One region of the Enterobacter sp. 4974935 genome, then DNA from elsewhere that is predicted to be linked to it. Evidence: riboswitches for the same ligand, from Rfam matches in the RefSeq annotation. Region 1 holds a riboswitch; each other region holds the start of a gene.
What was found. A riboswitch is a leader RNA that binds a small molecule or an ion and turns the genes downstream of it on or off. The one in region 1 is predicted to bind thiamine pyrophosphate.

Region 1 (6,908 bases):
TGCTGGCGATTATCGGCAAAACCGGCAGTGCAGGCGGTACCGGTCACGTCGTTGAGTTCTGCGGCGACGCTATCCAGGCGCTGAGCATGGAAGGTCGTATGACCCTGTGCAACATGGCCATTGAAATGGGTGCCAAAGCAGGCCTGGTGGCCCCAGACGACACCACCTTCAACTATGTGAAGGGGCGTCTCCATGCGCCGAAAGGACAGGATTTTGACGACGCGGTAGCGTACTGGAAAACCCTGAAAACGGACGAGGGGGCAATTTTTGATACCGTTGTGACGTTGCAGGCGGAAGAGATCGCCCCGCAAGTCACCTGGGGCACCAACCCGGGCCAGGTCATTTCCGTCAACGACAGCATTCCTGACCCGGCTTCCTTCGCCGATCCGGTCGAGCGCGCGAGTGCGGAAAAGGCGCTGGCCTATATGGGGCTGAAACCCGGCGTACCGCTGACCGACGTGAGCATTGATAAAGTGTTCATCGGCTCCTGCACTAACTCCCGTATCGAAGATTTACGCGCTGCGGCAGAAATTGCAAAAGGCCGCAAAGTGGCACCGGGCGTGCAGGCGCTGGTTGTGCCGGGCTCCGGTCCGGTGAAAGCCCAGGCGGAAGCGGAAGGTCTGGATAAGATCTTTATCGAAGCAGGCTTCGAGTGGCGCCTGCCCGGCTGCTCCATGTGTCTGGCGATGAACAACGACCGCCTGAATCCGGGCGAGCGCTGTGCCTCCACCAGCAACCGTAACTTTGAAGGCCGTCAGGGCCGCGGTGGGCGCACCCACCTGGTCAGCCCGGCAATGGCCGCCGCTGCGGCAGTCACCGGTCATTTCGCCGATATTCGCAGCCTGAAATAAGGAGACAATCATGGCAGAGAAATTTACCCAACATACGGGCCGTGTTGTCCCGCTGGACGCCGCTAACGTCGATACTGACGCGATCATTCCTAAACAGTTTTTGCAGAAAGTGACGCGCACGGGTTTTGGGGCGCATCTGTTCAACGACTGGCGCTTCCTCGACGATAAAGGCGAAGTGCCGAACCCGGAATTCGTCCTGAACTTTCAGGAATACAAAGGCGCCTCCATTTTGCTGGCGCGGGAAAACTTTGGCTGCGGATCGTCGCGTGAACACGCGCCATGGGCATTGACCGACTACGGTTTTAAAGTGGTTATCGCCCCAAGCTTCGCGGATATCTTCTACGGCAACAGCTTCAACAACCAGCTGCTGCCGGTGACGCTGAGTGACGAACAGGTCGATGAACTGTTTGCGCTGGTGCAGGCAAATCCGGGGATGTCGTTTGAAGTGGATCTGGAAGCAGAAGTGGTGAAAGCCGGTGACAAGACCTACAGCTTCAGCATTGATGCGTTCCGTCGCCACTGCATGCTGAACGGTCTGGATAGCATTGGCCTGACGCTGCAACACGAAGAGGCTATCTCCAACTACGAGAAAAAACAGCCTGCGTTTATGGGCTAAAGGCAATGGCCCGCAGGACGCGGGCCATTGATAAGGGTGCGTTGAGGCGTAACCACTCTGGAGAGGCGGGGAAACTTTCCCCGCCAATACCGCTAACGTTTTGCTTCGTAAGCCAACACTGCCGCCAGCTCTGTTTTCTCCTGTCTGAAGTGCAGCTCACACAGCGAGTCACGCACCATCCAGGTGAAGATCAACAACGTCGTACAGATCAGAAACAAACCTAACAGCAGAGTACGTTTTGGCATTCCAGCCTCCTTATTGCTTTTCGGCAATGAAGAGACTAACCTCGCAATGTTGGTTGTGAAGTTTGTCTCCCGATCAGTTTTTTGATGTGGGACTCTCCACTGTTTGCCTCTTGCGAAAGCCTGAGGCAAACAGCCTCAAGCACCCGTCACGCACTCTATGCGCCTTCTCTGCTCCTGTCAGAAAATCGTTTCATTTCGTGAAGCCGCCTTCCATAATCAAACGTCTTTAACCCGGCACGTTAATACAAGCGTGATGACCGAAATCGCTGCGATCACCCAGTACACGGATGCATGTCCATAGCTTTGCGACAGCGCCCCCTGAATCACCCCTGCCAGAATCACGCCGGTAGAGATACTGTTAGTAAACAGCGTGGTCGCGGAGCCTGCTCGCCCCGGCATTAAATCCTGGAACCAGAGCATGCCGATCCCGGCAACGATTCCGATAAATACCGCGTTAAATAGCTGTAACGCCAGCAAAGCTTCACGCGAATGGAAAAGGATTAACCCCGCGTAGAACACCACCCCAGCCGCCACGGCGACGACCATCATCCGACGCTTTCCGAAACGTTTTACGTAGTAACCCGCCAGAATCATCGCCGGGATCTCCAGCCCGGCAGCGGTGCCCATCAGGATCCCCGCGAGCTTGTCGGGCAGTCCCAGATCGCTGCTGATCCACAGCGGCATATCGATAATGTACATGGTGTTGCAGGTCCACATCAGCGTGGAGGCGATAAACAACATGCGGACGTTTTTATCCTGCCAGCCGCTTACCTGGGTGATGGGCTTGTCCGTCACCTGCTCTACGCGCGCCACCGATGGCAGCACAAAGGCTATCAGCGCCAGGCTGATGGCAAAAATTCCCGCGGCGATGGTGAACATGACGGTGAAACCGTAGTTCAGCGCCAGCATGAACGCCAGCGGGGGGCCGATGACCCATGCGAGAGAGAGCTGCGCACGCATCACCGAGCTGAACATCACCACTTCCCGCGCCGAGTTGTCGGCGTACTCCCGGGCCAGGGCGAAGAGCTGCGGCATGGCGGTGTTCGCCAGAGAGGCCAACAGCACGCCACAGGTGATAAGCGTCAGGTAGTGACGATTAAAGGCAAACAGCAACGCGTTGCCCACGGCCATGGCGCAACAAAAGAGGATCAGCTTGCGGCGATCGCCCTGGCTGTCGGATCGTTTCGCCAGCCACAGGCTGACGAGGATCCCGGCAATGGCGTTGACGGTGTAGAACAGGCCTACCCAAAATGGCTGCGCCCCAACCTCACGACTGAGAAACAGGCTCAGCGTCGGCGCCTGTAGCGCACCGGCCACGCCCATCATGAAGGCCACCAGCATAAAAGCGGCGTACACGCCGTTCAGGCGTCGCCCCATCGTCATCAACCAGAGCATGCGCAAGTCCTTATGAAAGCGAATCGAAATTGGGTGAAATAGTAAACGAAAAAAGCCAGCAAAAACATTTTGCTGGCGGGTGATTAGCACCAATACTCAGTCACACATGATCGAGGCGAGTTAGCGAGAAGAGGTCGGTTTCGTAACGTCCCACTGCATCAGATCTTCCAGTATTCTCAGCCGCTGCTCTGCGCACTGGCGGGCCAGCCAGGACACTCCCTTTGTCGCTGAAAAATAGTGCTGATAAAACTGACGTGCGGTAGACCTCTTCATAATTTACCTCCTCGCTTCATCGATAAGGATTATTGGCTTAATATAGGGATTAATAAATTGCTGATTTTTTGTCAGGAGTTCCTCTTTTATGCCTTCTGGTCGTCTGCAACAACAATTTATCCGCCTCTGGCAGTGCTGCGAGGGGCAATCGCAGGAGACCACGCTGAACGAGCTGGCTGAGCTCCTCAACTGCTCCCGGCGTCATATGCGTACCCTCCTTAACACCATGCAGCAGCAGGGCTGGCTAAACTGGGAGGCCGAAGCCGGACGCGGTAAGCGCTCGCGCCTGACTTTCCTCTATACCGGCCTGGCGTTGCAGCAACAGCGGGCGGAGGATCTGCTGGAGCAGGACCGCATCGATCAGCTGGTCCAGCTGGTGGGCGACAAAGCCGCCGTGCGCCAGATGCTGGTCTCGCATCTGGGACGCAGCTTTCGTCAGGGACGCCACATTCTGCGAGTGCTTTACTATCGCCCAATGAAAAATCTGTTGCCCGGTACGGCGTTACGTCGCTCTGAAACCCACATGGCCCGGCAGATTTTTAGCGGTCTGACGCGGATAAATGAGGAAAACGGGGAACTGGAAGCGGATATTGCCCATCACTGGCAACAGGTGTCTCCGTTGCACTGGCGCTTCTTTTTACGTCCCGGCATTCATTTCCACCATGGACGCGAGCTGGAGATGCGCGACGTTATCGACTCCTTAGAGCGCGCCCGCACGCTGCCGCTCTACTCGCATATCGCGCGGATCCACTCCCCAACGGCATGGACGCTGGATATTGAGCTATCGCAGCCGGACAAATGGCTTCCGTGGCTTCTGGGCTACGTGCCCTCGATGATCCTGCCTGCCGAGTGGCGATCCCTGAACAATTTTTCCAGCCAGCCGATTGGTACGGGCCCCTACTCCGTTTCACGGAACAACAGTAATCAGCTGAAGATCCGCGCCTTTGATGATTACTTTGGCTATAGGGCGCTGATCGACGAAGTCAACGTCTGGGTACTACCGGATCTCAACGAAGAGCTGAGCGCAGGCCTGACGCTGGAAGGGCCAACAACCAGCGAAAAGGCGTTCGAGAGTCGCCTGGAAGAGGGTTGCTACTATCTGCTTTTTGACAGCCGCAGCCATCGCGGGGCGAATCACGACGTACGCAGGTGGATCAGCCATATTCTGGCTCCCGCTAACCTGATTTATCACGCTGAAGAGCAATACCAGACCTGGTGGTTCCCAGCCTATGGCCTGCTTCCGCGCTGGCACCATGCGCAGCCAGTACGCAGTGAAAAACCTGCCGGACTGGAGACCATCACCCTCAGCTACTATCGCGATCACATTGAACACCGGTTTATCGCAAGGATCATGAGTAAGCTGCTGGCAGCCGAGGGCGTGACGCTGGCGATACAGGAAGTGGACTATGATGAATGGCACCGTGGAGATGTTATCAGCGATATCTGGCTCAACAGTGCGAACTTCACGCTGCCGCTTGATTTTTCGCTCTTCTCTCACCTGTATGAAGTGCCCCTGATTCAGCACTGTATCAATCGGGACTGGCAGCGAGACGCCGCACGGTGGCGGGCAGGAGAAATGGATCTGGCCGCCTGGTGTCAGGAGCTGCTGGCCGGGCAGACGATCGTACCGTTGATTCACCACTGGCTGCTGATCCAGGGTCAGCGCAGCATGCGCGGCCTGCGAATGAATACCCTGGGCTGGTTTGATTTTAAATCCGCGTGGTTTGCGCCGCCGGAGCCATAACGCTTTCGTAATATTCACCAAATCATTACAATAGCGCCGTTCTCAACGGGGTGCTGCATCACTGATGTGCGCTGAGATAATACCCGTCGAACCTGATCCGGATAACGCCGGCGAAGGGATTTGAGGCTGTCTCTCAAAATCCTTTGCCACTCAACCCTGAGGTGCAAAGTGTTAAAAAACGTTCTTCCTCTGCTGGCGCTGTTTGCGCTGCCTGTTTTTGCTAAGCCTGTCCTGACGGTCTACACCTACGACTCCTTCTCCGCCGACTGGGGCCCCGGCCCGGCGGTGAAAAAAGCCTTTGAAGCCGACTGCAACTGCGAGCTGAAATTCGTGGCGCTGGAAGATGGTGTCTCTCTGCTTAACCGGCTGCGTATGGAAGGCAAAAACAGCAAAGCCGACGTGGTGCTCGGGCTGGATAACAACCTGCTGCAAGCCGCCACTCAAACCAGACTGTTCGCCAAGAGCGGCGTGGCGGCAGATGCCGTCAACGTGCCGGGCGGCTGGAAAAACGACACCTTCGTACCCTTTGATTACGGTTACTTTGCGTTTGTCTACGATAAAAACAAGCTGAAGAATCCGCCCAAAAGCCTGAAAGAGCTGGTCGAAAGCGATCAGAAGTGGCGCGTGATTTATGAAGATCCGCGCACCAGCACGCCGGGTCTGGGGCTGCTGTTGTGGATGCAGAAAGTCTATGGCAACAAAACGCCTGAGGCGTGGCAGAAACTGGCTGCGAAAACCGTTACCGTCACCAAAGGCTGGAGCGAAGCCTACGGCCTGTTCCTGAAAGGCGAAAGCGACCTTGTGCTGAGCTACACGACTTCTCCGGCCTACCACATTATCGCCGAGAAGAAAGACAACTACGCCGCCGCGAACTTTACTGAAGGACATTATTTGCAGGTGGAAGTGGCCGCCCGCACCGCCGCGAGCAAACAGCCGGAGCTCGCCGAGAAATTCCTGAAGTTTATGGTTTCACCGGCATTCCAGAATGCTATTCCGACAGGAAACTGGATGTACCCGGTCACTGATGTTGCGCTGCCGGCAGGTTTTGAGCAGCTGAACAAACCGCAAACCTCCCTGGAATTTACGCCGCAGCAGGTTGCCACCCAGCGCGCCGCATGGATAAGTGAATGGCAACGCGCCGTCAGCCGCTGATCCCCGGCTGGTTAGTTCCCGGGCTGCTCGCCGCTATACTGATGGTGGTCGTCAGCCTGGGTGCATTCCTTGCGCTGTGGTTTAACGCGCCAGAGAGCGATCTGCTTGCCCTCTGGCACGACAGCTATCTCTGGCACGTCATCCGTTTCTCGTTCTGGCAGGCGTTTCTCTCCGCGCTGCTGTCGACGCTCCCGGCCATTTTCCTCGCGCGCGCCCTCTATCGCAGACGTTTCCCCGGCAGGCTTGCCCTGCTGCGGCTGTGCGCGATGACGCTGATCCTGCCCGTGCTGGTGGCGGTGTTCGGCATTCTGAGCGTCTATGGTCGGCAGGGATGGCTGGCATTCCTTTTCAACCTGCTTGGTCTGGAATGGACCTTCTCGCCATACGGCCTGAAAGGCATTCTGCTGGCGCATATTTTTTTCAATATGCCGATGGCGACGCGCCTCTTTTTACAGGCGCTGGAGAACATTCCCGGCGAGCAGCGCCAAATTGCCGCCCAGCTTGGTATGCGCGGCTGGTCGTTCTTCCGTTTTGTCGAATGGCCGTGGCTGCGACGTCAGATCGCCCCGGTTGCCGCGCTGATCTTTATGCTCTGCTTCGCCAGCTTTGCCACCGTCCTTTCGCTCGGCGGC
Region 2 (6,908 bases), 460 kb from region 1:
TCGTAAACAGCGTTACCGGCACGCGACGGCCTTCGTTTTCACGCAGCAGACCATCGACAATTTTGTGCATGTAGTACAGGGAGAACTGCTGATAATCACGCCCGGTCAGCACGCCGCCCCAGGTGTCGAAAATCATCACCGACTGCGCGCCCGCTTTAATCTGCGCGTTGAGATAGAGCGTGACGCTCTTCGCCAGCTTGTCGAGCAGGGCATGCAGGGCCTGCGGCTCTGCGTACATCATCTTTTTGATGACGGTAAAGGCTTTGCTGCTGCCACCTTCCACCATGTAGGTTGCCAGCGTCCACGGACTACCGGAGAAGCCAATCAGCGGCACGTCGCCTTTGAGCTCGCGGCGGATGGTGCGCACGGCGTTCATCACATAGCCCAGCTCGCCTTCCGGATCGGGGATCGGCAGCTTATCAACGTCGGCTTTGCTTTTGATCGGTGAGGTAAAACGCGGCCCCTCGCCGGTTTCGAAATAGAGCCCAAGGCCCATCGCGTCCGGAATGGTAAGAATGTCCGAAAAAAGAATGGCGGCATCGAGGGGGAAGCGGCGCAGCGGCTGGAGCGTCACCTCACAGGCCAGTTCGGCGTTTTTGCACAGCGACATAAAATCGCCCGCCTGCGCACGCGTGGCTTTGTACTCTGGCAGATAGCGTCCCGCCTGGCGCATCATCCACACCGGGGTGACATCAACGGGCTGGCGCAGCAGCGCACGCAGATAACGATCGTTCTTCAGTTCGGTCATTTTGCAGTTCCTTATTGCGTCAGTCCGTCAGTGTAACACTACTCATACTCGGCCCGACACATTGCCACGGTATCTTCTATCAGGCGACGCGCCACCGTTCCCGGCGGGGGCAGCAGCGGTAAATCGTCGTAGCGATACCAGTTCGCCTCCAGCAGCTCTTTCTGATCGATAACAATCTCGCCGCTGTCGTATTCCGCCATAAACGCGGTCATCAGGGACATCGGGAACGGCCACGGCTGCGACGTCACATAGCGCAGGTTTTTCACCTTAATGCCGCTCTCCTCCATCACCTCGCGCGCCACCGCCTGTTCCAGCGTTTCGCCGACTTCCACGAACCCGGCGAGGACGGTGTGAATGCCGTTGCGATGGCGGGTATGCTGCGCCAGCAGGATGGAATCATCACGGCGGATGGCGACAATGATGCACGGTGCGATTTGCGGGTAGTAACGTTCACGGCAGTGGCCGCAGAGCAGCGCCCATTCGGTTTTGCTCGGGTGCATGGTGTGGCCGCAGTAACCGCAGTATTTGTGCGAGCGGTAAAACTCCGCCAGCTGTACGCCGCGCCCCGCCAGCTGGAACAGGCCGACGTCCAGATCCAGCACCTGACGTACGGATCCCATATCCTGACGGCGCGCCTGTTGGATCAACCACACGGGATCGCCCTGCCACTCGCCGATCTTCAGCGCGGACTGGCCCACCAGATCGAACGTTTCCGCGGCACCGTAGGGCAACTCTCCTGAGGGCAGCCATAATTTTTGTTCGTGGCTGACGATCCACCAACCCAGATCTGATTTTTCAATAATACGATCCATATCTATTGCACTACCTTCGCTTCACTGACATGTTGTTAGCATTGTGGTTACATTTTGGATAAGCAGATCCCATTTTAAACCTTATGGAGTCGACCATGTTAAACCAGCTGGAAAGCCTGACTGAGCGCGTTGGAGGAAGTAACACCCTGGTGGATCGCTGGCTACATGTGCGCAAGCATCTCCTTGTGGCGTATTACAATCTGGTTGGTCTTAAGCCTGGCAAAGAATCCTTTATGCGACTCAATGAAAAAGCGCTGGACGACTTTTGTCAGAGCCTGGTCGACTACCTCTCCGACGGCCATTTCAACCTTTATGAACGCATTATCCGCGAAATGGAAGGGACAACGCCGTATTTAGCGGCCAGTAAACTCTGTCCGTTGCTTGAAGCCAACACCCAGCAGATCATGGACTACTACGATTCCACGCTTGAGAACGCTATCGATCACGATAACTATCTTGAGTTTCAGCAGGCGCTTTCCGACCTTGGCGAAGCACTGGAAGAGCGATTCACGCTGGAAGACAAGCTCATCGCCCTCGTGCTGGACAACAACCTGACTATCAGCACCAGCGATAACGTTGCGCGCCCTGCTTGAGTTCTTAATCGTTAACGAGTAATTTACAACCATTCGCCCCTCTGCGGAGGGGGATTTTTCTTGTCGGAGTGCCCAGTGTGAAAGCACGGGCTGAGACCGTTAATTCGGGATCCGCGGAACCTGATCAGGTTAATACCTGCGAAGGGAACAAGAGTCACACTGCTGTTGTATCGCCCTCGGGCGATCTTCTCTTGCTTCATCCGTCGTCTGACAAGCCATGTCCTTCACATCTGGAATGAGCTATGTCTACAACAAAACTGACCCGCCGCGAACAGCGCGAACACGCACAACGCTTCATCGACACCCTGGAAGGCACCGCTTTCCCGAACTCAACGCGCATCTACATCACCGGTTCACAGGCCGATATCCGCGTGCCGATGCGCGAAATCCAGCTCAGCCCGACGCATATCGGCGGCAGCAAAGAGCACCCGCAGTTTGAAGACAACGAAGCCGTGCCGGTGTATGACACCTCCGGCCCGTACGGCGATCCTGATGTTGCTATCAACGTGCAGCAGGGTCTGGCAAAGCTTCGCCAGCCGTGGATTGATGCCCGTAACGACTGCGAAGAACTGAGCGTGCGCAGCTCGGCGTACACCAACGCGCGCCTGGCCGACGACGGTCTGGACGAGCTGCGCTTTACCGGCCTGCTGACGCCGAAACGCGCTAAAGCGGGCAAATGCGTAACCCAGTTGCACTACGCGCGACAGGGTATCGTCACGCCGGAGATGGAGTTCATCGCCATCCGCGAAAACATGGGCCGCGAGCGCATTCGCAGCGAAGTGCTGCGCCACCAGCATCCGGGTGAAGGGTTTGGCGCTCGCCTGCCGGAGAACATCACGCCGGAATTCGTGCGTGATGAAGTAGCCGCCGGGCGCGCGATTATTCCCGCCAACATCAACCACCCGGAATCCGAGCCGATGATTATCGGCCGCAACTTCCTGGTGAAGGTCAACGCCAACATCGGCAACTCTGCCGTCACCTCTTCCATCGAAGAAGAGGTGGAAAAGCTGGTCTGGTCAACGCGCTGGGGCGCGGACACGGTGATGGACCTCTCCACCGGCCGTTACATTCACGAAACCCGCGAATGGATCCTGCGTAACAGCCCGGTGCCGATTGGCACCGTCCCGATTTATCAGGCGCTGGAGAAGGTAAACGGTATCGCCGAAAACCTCACCTGGGAAGCGTTCCGCGACACGCTGCTGGAGCAGGCGGAACAGGGCGTGGACTACTTCACCATTCACGCGGGCGTGCTGCTGCGCTACGTGCCGATGACCGCGAAGCGTCTGACCGGTATCGTCTCACGCGGCGGTTCGATTATGGCGAAATGGTGCCTTTCCCATCATCAGGAAAACTTCCTCTACGAGCACTTCCGCGAAATCTGCGAGATCTGCGCCGCTTATGACGTTTCTCTGTCGCTGGGCGACGGCCTGCGTCCTGGCTCCATCCGTGACGCGAACGACGAGGCGCAGTTTGCCGAGCTGCACACGCTGGGCGAGCTGACCAAAATCGCCTGGGAGTACGATGTGCAGGTGATGATTGAAGGCCCGGGCCATGTACCGATGCAGATGATCCGCCGCAACATGACCGAGGAGCTGGAGCACTGCCACGAAGCACCGTTCTACACCCTGGGGCCGTTGACCACCGATATTGCGCCGGGCTATGACCACTTCACTTCCGGGATCGGCGCGGCGATGATCGGCTGGTTCGGCTGCGCCATGCTCTGCTACGTGACGCCGAAAGAGCACCTCGGGCTGCCAAACAAAGAGGACGTGAAGCAGGGACTGATTACCTACAAGATTGCCGCCCACGCGGCGGATCTGGCGAAAGGCCATCCGGGCGCGCAAATTCGCGACAACGCCATGTCCAAAGCGCGCTTTGAATTCCGCTGGGAAGACCAGTTCAACCTGGCGCTGGATCCGTTCACCGCCCGCGCCTACCACGACGAAACCCTGCCGCAGGAATCGGGCAAAGTCGCGCACTTCTGCTCCATGTGTGGGCCGAAGTTCTGCTCGATGAAAATCAGCCAGGAGGTGCGCGACTACGCCGCCGCGCAGACCATTGAAGTCCGCATGGCAGACATGTCCGAAACCTTCCGCGCCAAAGGCGGCGAAATCTACCTCAAAAAGGAGGAGGCGTAATGTACCAGCCCGATTTCCCACCTGTCCCCTTCCGCTTAGGGCTTTACCCGGTGGTGGACAGCGTGGCGTGGATAGAGCGCTTGCTGGAGGCAGGCGTTCGCACCCTCCAGCTGCGCATCAAGGATAAACGCGACGAAGAGGTGGAGGCCGACGTGGCCGCCGCTATCGCGCTGGGACGTCGCTACCACGCCCGCCTGTTTATCAACGACTACTGGCGGCTGGCGGTTAAACACCAGGCGTATGGCGTGCATCTGGGACAGGAAGATCTGGAAACGACCGATCTCAACGCAATCCGTAACGCCGGTCTGCGGCTGGGCGTTTCCACCCACGATGATATGGAGATCGACGTGGCGCTGGCGGCCCGCCCCTCCTACATCGCCCTCGGCCACGTTTTCCCGACGCAAACCAAACAGATGCCGTCTGCCCCACAGGGTTTGGCTCAGCTGGCAGCCCACGTTAAGCGCCTTGCCGATTACCCCACCGTCGCCATCGGCGGGATCAGCCTTGAACGTGCGCCCGCCGTGCTGGAAACCGGCGTCGGCAGTATCGCCGTCGTCAGCGCTATCACCCAGGCCGCAGACTGGCAGGCCGCCACCGCACGGCTTTTACAACTGGCAGGAGCAGGCGATGAAAGATCGTGATTTTATGCGCTACAGCCGCCAGATCCTGCTGGAGGATATCGCCATTGACGGGCAGCAAAAGCTGCTCGCCAGCCGGGTACTGATTGTCGGTTTGGGTGGCTTGGGCGCGCCCGCCGCGCTGTATCTGGCCGGGGCGGGCGCGGGAACGCTGGTACTGGCCGATGACGATGAGGTACACCTCAGCAACCTGCAACGGCAAATCCTCTTCACGACAGAAGATGTTAACCAGCCTAAAGCACAGGTTACGCGCAAGCGGCTGAACCAGCTTAACCCCGATATTGAACTGGTGGCGCTCCAGACGCGGCTGAGCGGAGAAGATCTGCAACGCGAAGTTGCCCTTGCCGACGTGGTGCTGGACTGCACGGACAATATGGCAACGCGTCAGGCCATTAATGCGGCCTGTGTTGCACAGAACACGCCGCTGATCACCGCCAGCGCGGTCGGTTTCGGCGGGCAGATAATGGTGCTTACGCCGCCGTGGGCGCAGGGCTGCTACCGCTGCCTGTGGCCGGACGAGGCTGAACCGGAGCGTAACTGCCGCACGGCTGGCATTCTTGGGCCGGTGGTGGGCGTGATGGGTACCCTTCAGGCGCTGGAAGCCATCAAGTTGCTCAGCGGCATGGAAACAGAGCGCAACACGCTCCGGCTGTTCGACGCCCGTTCCAGCGGCTGGCGCCATCTGGCGTTAAACCGCGCCAACCGCTGCCCGGTATGCGGAGGCCGCGATGCGCATTCTGTTTAACGATGAGCCGATGACGTGTGACGACGATCTCACCGTTGCCGCCCTGCTCGACACGCTGCGCCAGCTGAAGCCGGGAACGGCACTGGCGCTCAATCAACAGATCCTGCCGCGCGAGCGGTGGGAACATCAGCAGGTCATTGAAGGCGACCAGATCCTGCTGTTTCAGGTTATCGCTGGGGGCTGAGATGTTACGTATTGCCGACAAAGTCTTTGATTCACATCTGTTTACCGGAACCGGAAAATTCGCCTCCCCGCAGCTAATGGTGGATGCTATTCGTGAAAGCGGCAGCCAGCTGGTGACGCTGGCGATGAAGCGCGTGGATCTGCGTCAGCACAACGATGCCATACTTGCGCCGTTACTGGAGGCAGGCGTGACGCTCTTACCCAATACCTCCGGTGCGAAAACGGCCGAGGAAGCAATTTTCGCTGCGCATCTGGCCCGGGAAGCGCTCGGCACCTGCTGGCTGAAGCTGGAAATTCATCCGGACGCCCGCTGGCTGTTGCCCGATCCGATCGAAACCCTGAAAGCGGCAGAGACGCTGGTGCAGCAGGGATTCACCGTTCTGCCCTACTGTGGTGCCGATCCCGTGCTGTGTAAGCGTCTGGAAGAGGCCGGCTGCGCGGCCGTGATGCCGTTAGGGGCGCCCATTGGCTCCAACCAGGGACTGGAGACCCGCGCGATGCTGGAGATCATCATCGAGCAGGCGACCGTGCCCGTGGTGGTGGATGCGGGCATCGGCGTACCCAGTCATGCCGCGCAGGCGCTGGAGATGGGGGCCGATGCGGTGCTGGTCAATACCGCGATTGCGGTGGCCGACGACCCGGTGATGATGGCGCGTGCGTTCCGCCTTGCCGTGGAGTCCGGTCTGCTGGCACGACAGTCCGGCCCCGGCTCGCGCAGCTTTCAGGCGCAGGCCACCAGCCCGCTGACCGGTTTTCTGGAGGCACTCTGATGGCTACCTTTACCGATCGCTGGCGTCAGCTTAACTGGGACGATATTGCCTTACGCATCAACAGTAAAACCTCTGCGGACGTAGAGCGGGCATTAACAGCCCGGCATGTGACCCGCGAGGATTTGATGGCCCTGCTTTCTCCGGCAGCCAGCGCATACCTTGAACCGATGGCGCAGCGCGCGCAACGCCTTACCCGCCAGCGCTTTGGCAACACGGTGAGCTTTTACGTGCCGCTTTATCTCTCTAATCTGTGCGCCAACGACTGCACCTACTGTGGCTTC
Region 3 (6,908 bases), 2.3 Mb from region 1:
CGATGCCTGCGCCCATAGCAAGATCATTATTTGTAGAATCGCTTACGCCAGCTTTAACGATGGTGTTGCTACCAACGTGGAAGGATGCACCCACACTAACAGCTTGCTCGTCTTTAAAGCTACCTACACCAGCAGAGAACATGACAGCCTGTTCTTTCTCTACTTGAGGCATAGAGGCGATAGCTACAGCGCTAGCAGCACCTGAACGGGCTTCTTTCTTATTGCTATCAACTTCATCTTTCAGGCTCTTGAATTGAGAGTTAGTGTTAGCTTGCGCTTGTGCGAACACTTGTTGAGCAGCTTTCAGATCTTTAGCTTGTGCTGTAGTTTGGGTATTGAGTGACTTAACCAGATTGATAGTTTTAGTATCAACTTCTTTCTTAGTGATGGTAGTTGTGATTCCGTTAGAGCCAGCTTTACCTGCATCCCCTTTATCACCTTTAGCGCCAGTGTCGCCCTTATCACCTTTGATGGAATCTCCTTTATCTCCTTTCTCACCCTTAACACCTGGAGCACCATCTTTCCCAGCTATTCCTTGTGCGCCTGTATCACCTTTTAAACCTTGCGCACCAGTTGCACCTGCAGCGCCTGTAGCACCCGTTGCCCCGTCTTTACCGTCAACACCATCTTTACCATTAACACCGTCTTTAGGTGGTGTTTGGTTTTCTAAAGCGGTGATCCGTTGATCATGGTTAATCAATACAGAACCTTGTAACGCGCTTTCATCTTGGAATGATTTAATATCGGAACCATTGTTAACAACACCTTGTAAAGCAGTGTCTGCTTTGTTGTTAATGTCATTAATCAAAATATTTTGTTTGTTGTCGGTGGAGATCTGATCAGCTTTGTTATCATCTACTTTCTGATTCAAAGTAGAGTTAAATTGTGCATTAGCATTAACACCAGCTTGAGCAGCATCAGCTTTATTTACAGCAGTGTTAGCAGTATCTTGCGCATTATTGATAGCTATGTTTGCCTTCTCAACATCCCCTTGCAGATTATAGATTTGTCCGTCTTGTTGAGTGTTGCTAGCCTTGATGTTATCAAGGTTATATGCGGTGTTGTTAGTCCCTTGAACCTGAATAAAAGTACCTGAATTGGTAACATTATCGTTAAGAGTTACATTTACATCAGCAGCTTTAGCTACGTTCATTGTACCAGCAAAAAGAGCACCGATAATAGCGACAGCGATGACGGTTTCACTAACAGGTTTCATTTGAAATGACTCACAGTGTTTGGCAGATAAAATATACGCTAGCGATATTGCTAACGTTTGTTTAAGCAGAGCTGAATGGGTAAGTTTAAGTGTGTCGAATTTTATAGTTGTATTTAATATTTATGTTGGTAACGGAGCGAAACTATAGATATTTCGCGGCGAGAAATATTGATTTTGATCATGTTTCTTATTAATGATAAGAATGATGAGAAATAATGCTCTTGCATTGTTTCTTCTTTAAAATCAATTTGTTGTGATGCGCTTGCGAACTGTCTTAATTTAACCTTATGATTTTCATGAGGTTTTATTTTAACACTTATGCGGGTTTTATTTAAGTGATGGAAATTAAGGTTTACACGGGGTTTTCAAATGAAAATCACGACCTTTAAAGCTGAAAGTAAACATTATCGAGTGGGTGTGTTTAAATAAAGGGCAAGATATTCTTCCGTAAGATTTTCAATGTAGACATTAAATAAAGATATTTTTAATGTGAATTCAATGTTAGTTATTTATTCAGTACAAATAATACCGGAAAATGAACAATAGAATTTCTCATTTTTTGTGTAACCTGAACCCGTCTGTACCTTATAAGGCAGTGAGATAAAGGGAAAATGGTTGTCACCAGGCTCAACCACGGGTACACTAAATAACAAAGTATTGTTTAAACTTTTGTTTTATAAATGATTTGACTCGGGGTGCCCTTCCTTGTGAAGGCTGAGAAATACCCGTATTACCTGATCTGGATAATGCCAGCGTAGGGAAGTCAGATGCCTACCCGGTCATCGCTTCTTTCCGCACGGCAGGAGCGAAACCATGCAGCCTGACCTGCTCGACTCACACGTTTTACATCAATTCCGAACCCGTTCCCCGCTCACGCACTGTATGACCAACGATGTCGTGCATACCTTCACCGCCAACGTTCTGCTCGCGCTCGGTGCTTCCCCGGCAATGGTGATCGAAGCCGAGGAAGCGGAACAGTTTGCCGCGCTTGCCGATGCCCTGCTCGTCAACGTTGGCACGCTCACCGCGCCGCGCGCCCAGTCGATGCGTCGGGCTATTGAGAGCGCGGTAGCCGCGGGCACACCCTGGGTTCTGGACCCCGTCGCGGTTGGCGCGCTGGCGTTCCGCACCCGTTTTTGCCAGCAAATATTATCCCTTAAACCTGCGGCCATTCGTGGCAACGCCTCCGAAATCCTCGCCCTTGCCGGAATGAGTGCGGGCGGACGTGGGGTCGATTCCACCGATACGGCAGCGAGCGCGTTGACCGCTGCGCAGGCGCTTGCCCGCCAGACCCACGCCGTTGTAGTCGTCACAGGGGAAGTGGATCACATCACCGACGGCCAGCGAACCCGTACGGTCGCGGGGGGCGACCCGCTGATGACCCGCGTGGTAGGAACTGGCTGTGCGCTCTCGGCGGTCGTCGCCGCCTGCTGCTCGCTGCCTGGCGACAGGCTTGATAACGCGGCGGCAGCCTGCGGCTTTATGAAGCGCGCAGGGTCAGTTGCCCTGACTCAAAGCCGGGGGCCTGGCAGCTTTGTCTCCGCGTTTCTGGACGCGCTTTACGCGCTGGAGGAACAGGTATGACGCGCATTAATGCCCTGACTATTGCGGGAACCGATCCCAGCGGCGGAGCGGGGATCCAGGCAGACCTGAAAACCTTCTCTGCGCTCGGCGCATACGGGTGCTCGGTTATCACCGCGCTGGTTGCGCAAAACACGCGCGGCGTACAGTCGGTGTATCGCATTGACCCGGATTTTGTCGCCGCGCAGCTGGACTCGGTATTCAGCGACGTACGTATCGACACCACCAAGATCGGCATGCTGGAAGAGGCGGACATTGTTGAAGCGGTCGCTGAACGTCTCAAACACTACCAGATAAAAAACGTGGTGCTTGATACCGTGATGCTGGCCAAAAGCGGCGATCCGCTGCTCTCCGCCTCGGCTGTCGACACCCTGCGTAAAAAGCTGCTGCCGCAGGTTGCGCTGATCACGCCAAACCTGCCTGAAGCCGCCGCGCTGCTGGATGCGCCACACGCGCAAAACGAACGTGAGATGAAAGAGCAGGGGAATGCGCTGCTGGCGATGGGGTGTCGCGCGGTGCTGATGAAAGGCGGCCATCTTGATGATGCAGAAAGCCCGGACTGGCTTTTCACCCACGATGGCACGCAACGTTTCACCGCGCCACGTGTCCAGACCAAAAACACCCATGGCACGGGCTGTACGCTCTCGGCGGCGCTGGCGGCGCTGCGTCCTCGTCACGCCACATGGGCGGATACGGTGCAGGAGGCGAAGGTCTGGCTCTCGGGCGCGCTGGCAAAAGCCGATTCTCTGGAAGTGGGTCACGGTATTGGTCCGGTTCACCATTTTCATGCATGGTGGTAAGCCGTATACTGGCATGAAACTCATGCCAGAGAAAAACAGAGATGGAACAAGCGCATACCCGGTTAATTGCTCAACTCAAGGAACGAATTGCCGCACCGGACAACACGCCGCTGTATCTGAAATTTGCCGAAACGGTCAAGAACGCGGTGCGCAGCGGTGTGCTCGCGCACGGTAATATTTTGCCCGGCGAGCGCGATCTGAGCCAGCTGGCCGGAGTGTCGCGTATTACGGTGCGTAAAGCCATGCAGGCGCTGGAAGAGGCTGGCGTCGTTACCCGCGCGCGTGGATACGGGACGCAAATCAACAATATCTTTGAATATTCGCTGAAAGAGGCGCGCGGCTTTTCTCAGCAGGTGGTGCTGCGTGGCAAAACGCCCAACACCCTGTGGGTCAATAAACGCATCGTGAAGTGCCCGGAAGAGATCGCCCGCCATCTTTCCCTTGCGCCGGAAAGCGATGTGTTTTTGCTTAAGCGCATCCGTTACGTGGATGACGATGCGGTATCGATAGAGGAGTCCTGGGTACCGGTAGGATTAATTCCCAACCCGGACGACATTGGCGTCTCGCTTTATGATTACTTCCGCAGCCAGAATATCTTTCCGCAGCGCACCCGTTCCCGCGTCAGCGCCCGGATGCCGGACAGCGAGTTTCAGGCGCATATCAAGATGGACGATAAGATACCGGTGCTGGTGATCAAGCAAGTCGCGCTCGATCAACAGCAGCGGCCAATTGAGTACAGCATCAGCTACTGCCGCAGCGACCTATACGTCTTTGTGTGCGAGGAGTAGGGCCTCGCGCGTGGGGGCGCAGTCTCCACCGCGATGGCTGACTACCCAGGCGGCCACGGCATTGCCAAGCTGCACCGACTCTGGCAGTGACCATCCCGCAGCCAGCCCGGCAAGGGTACCTCCCGCATGGCTGTCACCGGCGCCGATGGTATCGACGACGGTAGCAGGAAACGCCGGAACGTGTCCGGAAGCGTCACCGTCGTACCAGACCGCCCCGTCTTTATCATGGCGTACGATTAGCGCAGCGCCAAACCGTTGCTGCCACTGAGTGCCGAGCTGTTCCACGTTCACGCCAAGCCATTCGGCGGCAAGTTCCGCCTCCTGCCGATTGAGCGAGACAACCGGTTTACGGGCCATAATCCGCGCCATCAGCGGGTCGGGAATATCCGCGATGCGCGGACCGAAATCGATAAAGAGCGTCACATCCTGAAGACGTTCCACCCAGGCCGTCAGCAGCTCGCCGCTGGGCGACGCCAGCTGGTAGCCGGACAAATAGATCAGGCTTTTCTCTGGCACGCTTAACCCGTCCAGCCAGCGTTGCTGCCACTGATTCTCCACACCGCTAAACGACATGAAGGTCCGTTCACCGTCAGGCTCCACCAGCGCCAGGCACCAGCCGTTATCGCCCGTTTCCGCTTCCACGGCGCTGTGCAGATCCTGCTTCGCCATGGCATTACGGATAATATCGGCCCACACGCCGTGGCCAACGGGAAGCGCGTTTTGCGCTGCAATGCCGAGCCGCTTGAGGGCGATGGCGATATTCAGCGCACAGCCGCCAATATTCACTCCCTGTTGCTTCAGCTCGATATCACACCCGCGCCAGGGCAGGGCGTAGGCGTCGGCAATCACGTCGATGACCGCCGCGCCGAGCACCGTTACGGGGCGCGTAGCGTGAAGGGTTTCGAGACGGCGGGCAAAAGCACTCATACGCCCTCCCTTTGCTCCCGGAAGTGCAGTAGTTTTTCGCAGTAGCGTCCGAAATCAAGCTGGTTTACGGCATCAAGTTCGCTTTTAAGCGCCGGATCAATGGCCTGTACACCGTGCAGCGCGCCACAGATGGCCGTTGCCATCGCGCCGATAGTGTCCGTATCACCGCCCAGGTTAGCGCATAACACCGCGCAGCGGTTCGGATCGGTGCCCGCAAGTTCGACCATCGCAATCGCCGCCGGAACGGACTCCAGGGTGCTCGTGCCCGCGCCAATAAGCTGATAGATCTGCTCGCTGGCGGACTCCGTACCGTTGGCTTCGCGCACGGTTTTCAGGGCCAGCTCAATACGAGCGGAAAGCGATGCGCTGAAAGTGGTCGTGTTCGCCTCCTGCGCCGCACGGGCAATACCCGGCAGGGCATCGGCGATGTTCTGCCAGCGCTCGCCGTCGATAGCGCGTGAAACCGCCCACGCGATCACCACCGCACCGGCGATGGCGAGATCCGATTTATGGGTCGGGCTGGAGGCTAACGCAACCTGTTCAACAAAATGTGCCAGACGCGTGGCCGGTAGCAGGCATCCCAGCGGGGAGGCGCGCATCGCCGCCCCGTTGGTGACGCCGTTATTTTCCAGCTCGCTCACCGGCTTGCCGTCACGGATGGCGTTCAGGGCAATTTTGGAGGTCGGGCCGAGCACATTCTTATTGAACGCGTCAAAATCCAGCGCCCAGTCCAGAATATGCTTACCGATAACGTCAGGATTAATTTCCCCGTCGCATTCGATAATCGCGTCGGCCAGGCACAGCGCCATCGACGTATCATCCGTAAATTCGGCCTGATTAAAGTAGCAGGCGGCATTATTCTCAGCCGGGCCGGGTAAGAAACGGTCGATCCAGCCGAAGTGCGCTTTCACCCGCTTGCGCGGCCACAGTTCAGACGGCATCCCCATCGCATCCCCTAACGCCTGCCCGTAAAGAGCACCGAGAATACGGTCTTGTTTCATTTAACTTCCCCTCGTGTCAGCGCGGTATCGCCATCAACCACCTCAATTGCGGTGATCTCTTTATCCGATTCGCGGAAAAACAGCATAAACAGCACGGCAATCACCACAATCATGATTGCACCAAACGTCCACATTCCGGCCCAGTTGAAGGTCAGCCCATTCACCGGCTCTTTATATGCGAACATTTTTTCCATCATCACGCCGCCGAGACGGTAACCCAGCAGGCTACCAAAGCCCTGACAGCACAGCGTGATCAAGCCCTGCGCCGCGTTGCGCATATGCACGGGCGCTTTTTTATCCACGTAGATGTACGCGGTGACGTAGTAGAAGTCATAGCTTACGCCGTGCAGCAGAATGCCGAGGAACAGCAGGGCGTAGGTGAAGTATTGTTCGGCGCCGCCGTAAACAAAGAAGCCGTAGCGAATGGCGGCGGTGATCAGGCCCAGCAGCAAGACCTTCTTAATACCAAAGCGTTTGGTAAAGAACGGCAGAGCGAGCATGAAGAAGATTTCAGAGAACTGGCCGAGGGTCATCCAGCCGGTGGCGTTTTTCATCCCCACTTCGGTGAGATAGCCGTTGGCAAAGATGTAGTAGA

Region 2: linked by a shared signal. The riboswitch ahead of thiC (phosphomethylpyrimidine synthase ThiC) and the one ahead of thiB (thiamine ABC transporter substrate binding subunit) in region 1 are both predicted to bind thiamine pyrophosphate.
Region 3: linked by a shared signal. The riboswitch ahead of thiM (hydroxyethylthiazole kinase) and the one ahead of thiB (thiamine ABC transporter substrate binding subunit) in region 1 are both predicted to bind thiamine pyrophosphate.

What each region holds. Positions count from the first base shown of each region.
Region 1 covers NZ_JBZWGT010000003.1:3,632,369-3,639,276, forward strand. The annotation lists gene leuC (3-isopropylmalate dehydratase large subunit) at 1-851, shown strand, start outside; gene leuD (3-isopropylmalate dehydratase small subunit) at 862-1,467, shown strand; gene AC4OVS_RS18665 (Hok/Gef family protein) at 1,560-1,712, opposite strand; gene AC4OVS_RS18670 (sugar efflux transporter) at 1,929-3,107, opposite strand; gene sgrT (glucose uptake inhibitor SgrT) at 3,228-3,380, opposite strand; gene sgrR (HTH-type transcriptional regulator SgrR) at 3,469-5,124, shown strand; TPP riboswitch at 5,161-5,261, shown strand; gene thiB (thiamine ABC transporter substrate binding subunit) at 5,293-6,276, shown strand; gene thiP (thiamine/thiamine pyrophosphate ABC transporter permease ThiP) at 6,252-6,908, shown strand, end outside.
Region 2 covers NZ_JBZWGT010000003.1:4,092,313-4,099,220, forward strand. The annotation lists gene hemE (uroporphyrinogen decarboxylase) at 1-748, opposite strand, end outside; gene nudC (NAD(+) diphosphatase) at 787-1,560, opposite strand; gene AC4OVS_RS20795 (Rsd/AlgQ family anti-sigma factor) at 1,656-2,153, shown strand; TPP riboswitch at 2,208-2,317, shown strand; gene thiC (phosphomethylpyrimidine synthase ThiC) at 2,396-4,291, shown strand; gene thiE (thiamine phosphate synthase) at 4,291-4,932, shown strand; gene thiF (thiazole biosynthesis adenylyltransferase ThiF) at 4,919-5,674, shown strand; gene thiS (sulfur carrier protein ThiS) at 5,658-5,858, shown strand; gene thiG (thiazole synthase) at 5,860-6,627, shown strand; gene thiH (2-iminoacetate synthase ThiH) at 6,627-6,908, shown strand, end outside.
Region 3 covers NZ_JBZWGT010000003.1:1,354,527-1,361,434, forward strand. The annotation lists gene AC4OVS_RS07645 (YadA C-terminal domain-containing protein) at 1-1,216, opposite strand, end outside; TPP riboswitch at 1,898-1,994, shown strand; gene thiM (hydroxyethylthiazole kinase) at 2,030-2,800, shown strand; gene thiD (bifunctional hydroxymethylpyrimidine kinase/phosphomethylpyrimidine kinase) at 2,797-3,597, shown strand; gene AC4OVS_RS07660 (GntR family transcriptional regulator) at 3,639-4,385, shown strand; gene AC4OVS_RS07665 (PfkB family carbohydrate kinase) at 4,359-5,312, opposite strand; gene AC4OVS_RS07670 (ADP-ribosylglycohydrolase family protein) at 5,309-6,313, opposite strand; gene AC4OVS_RS07675 (nucleoside permease) at 6,310-6,908, opposite strand, start outside.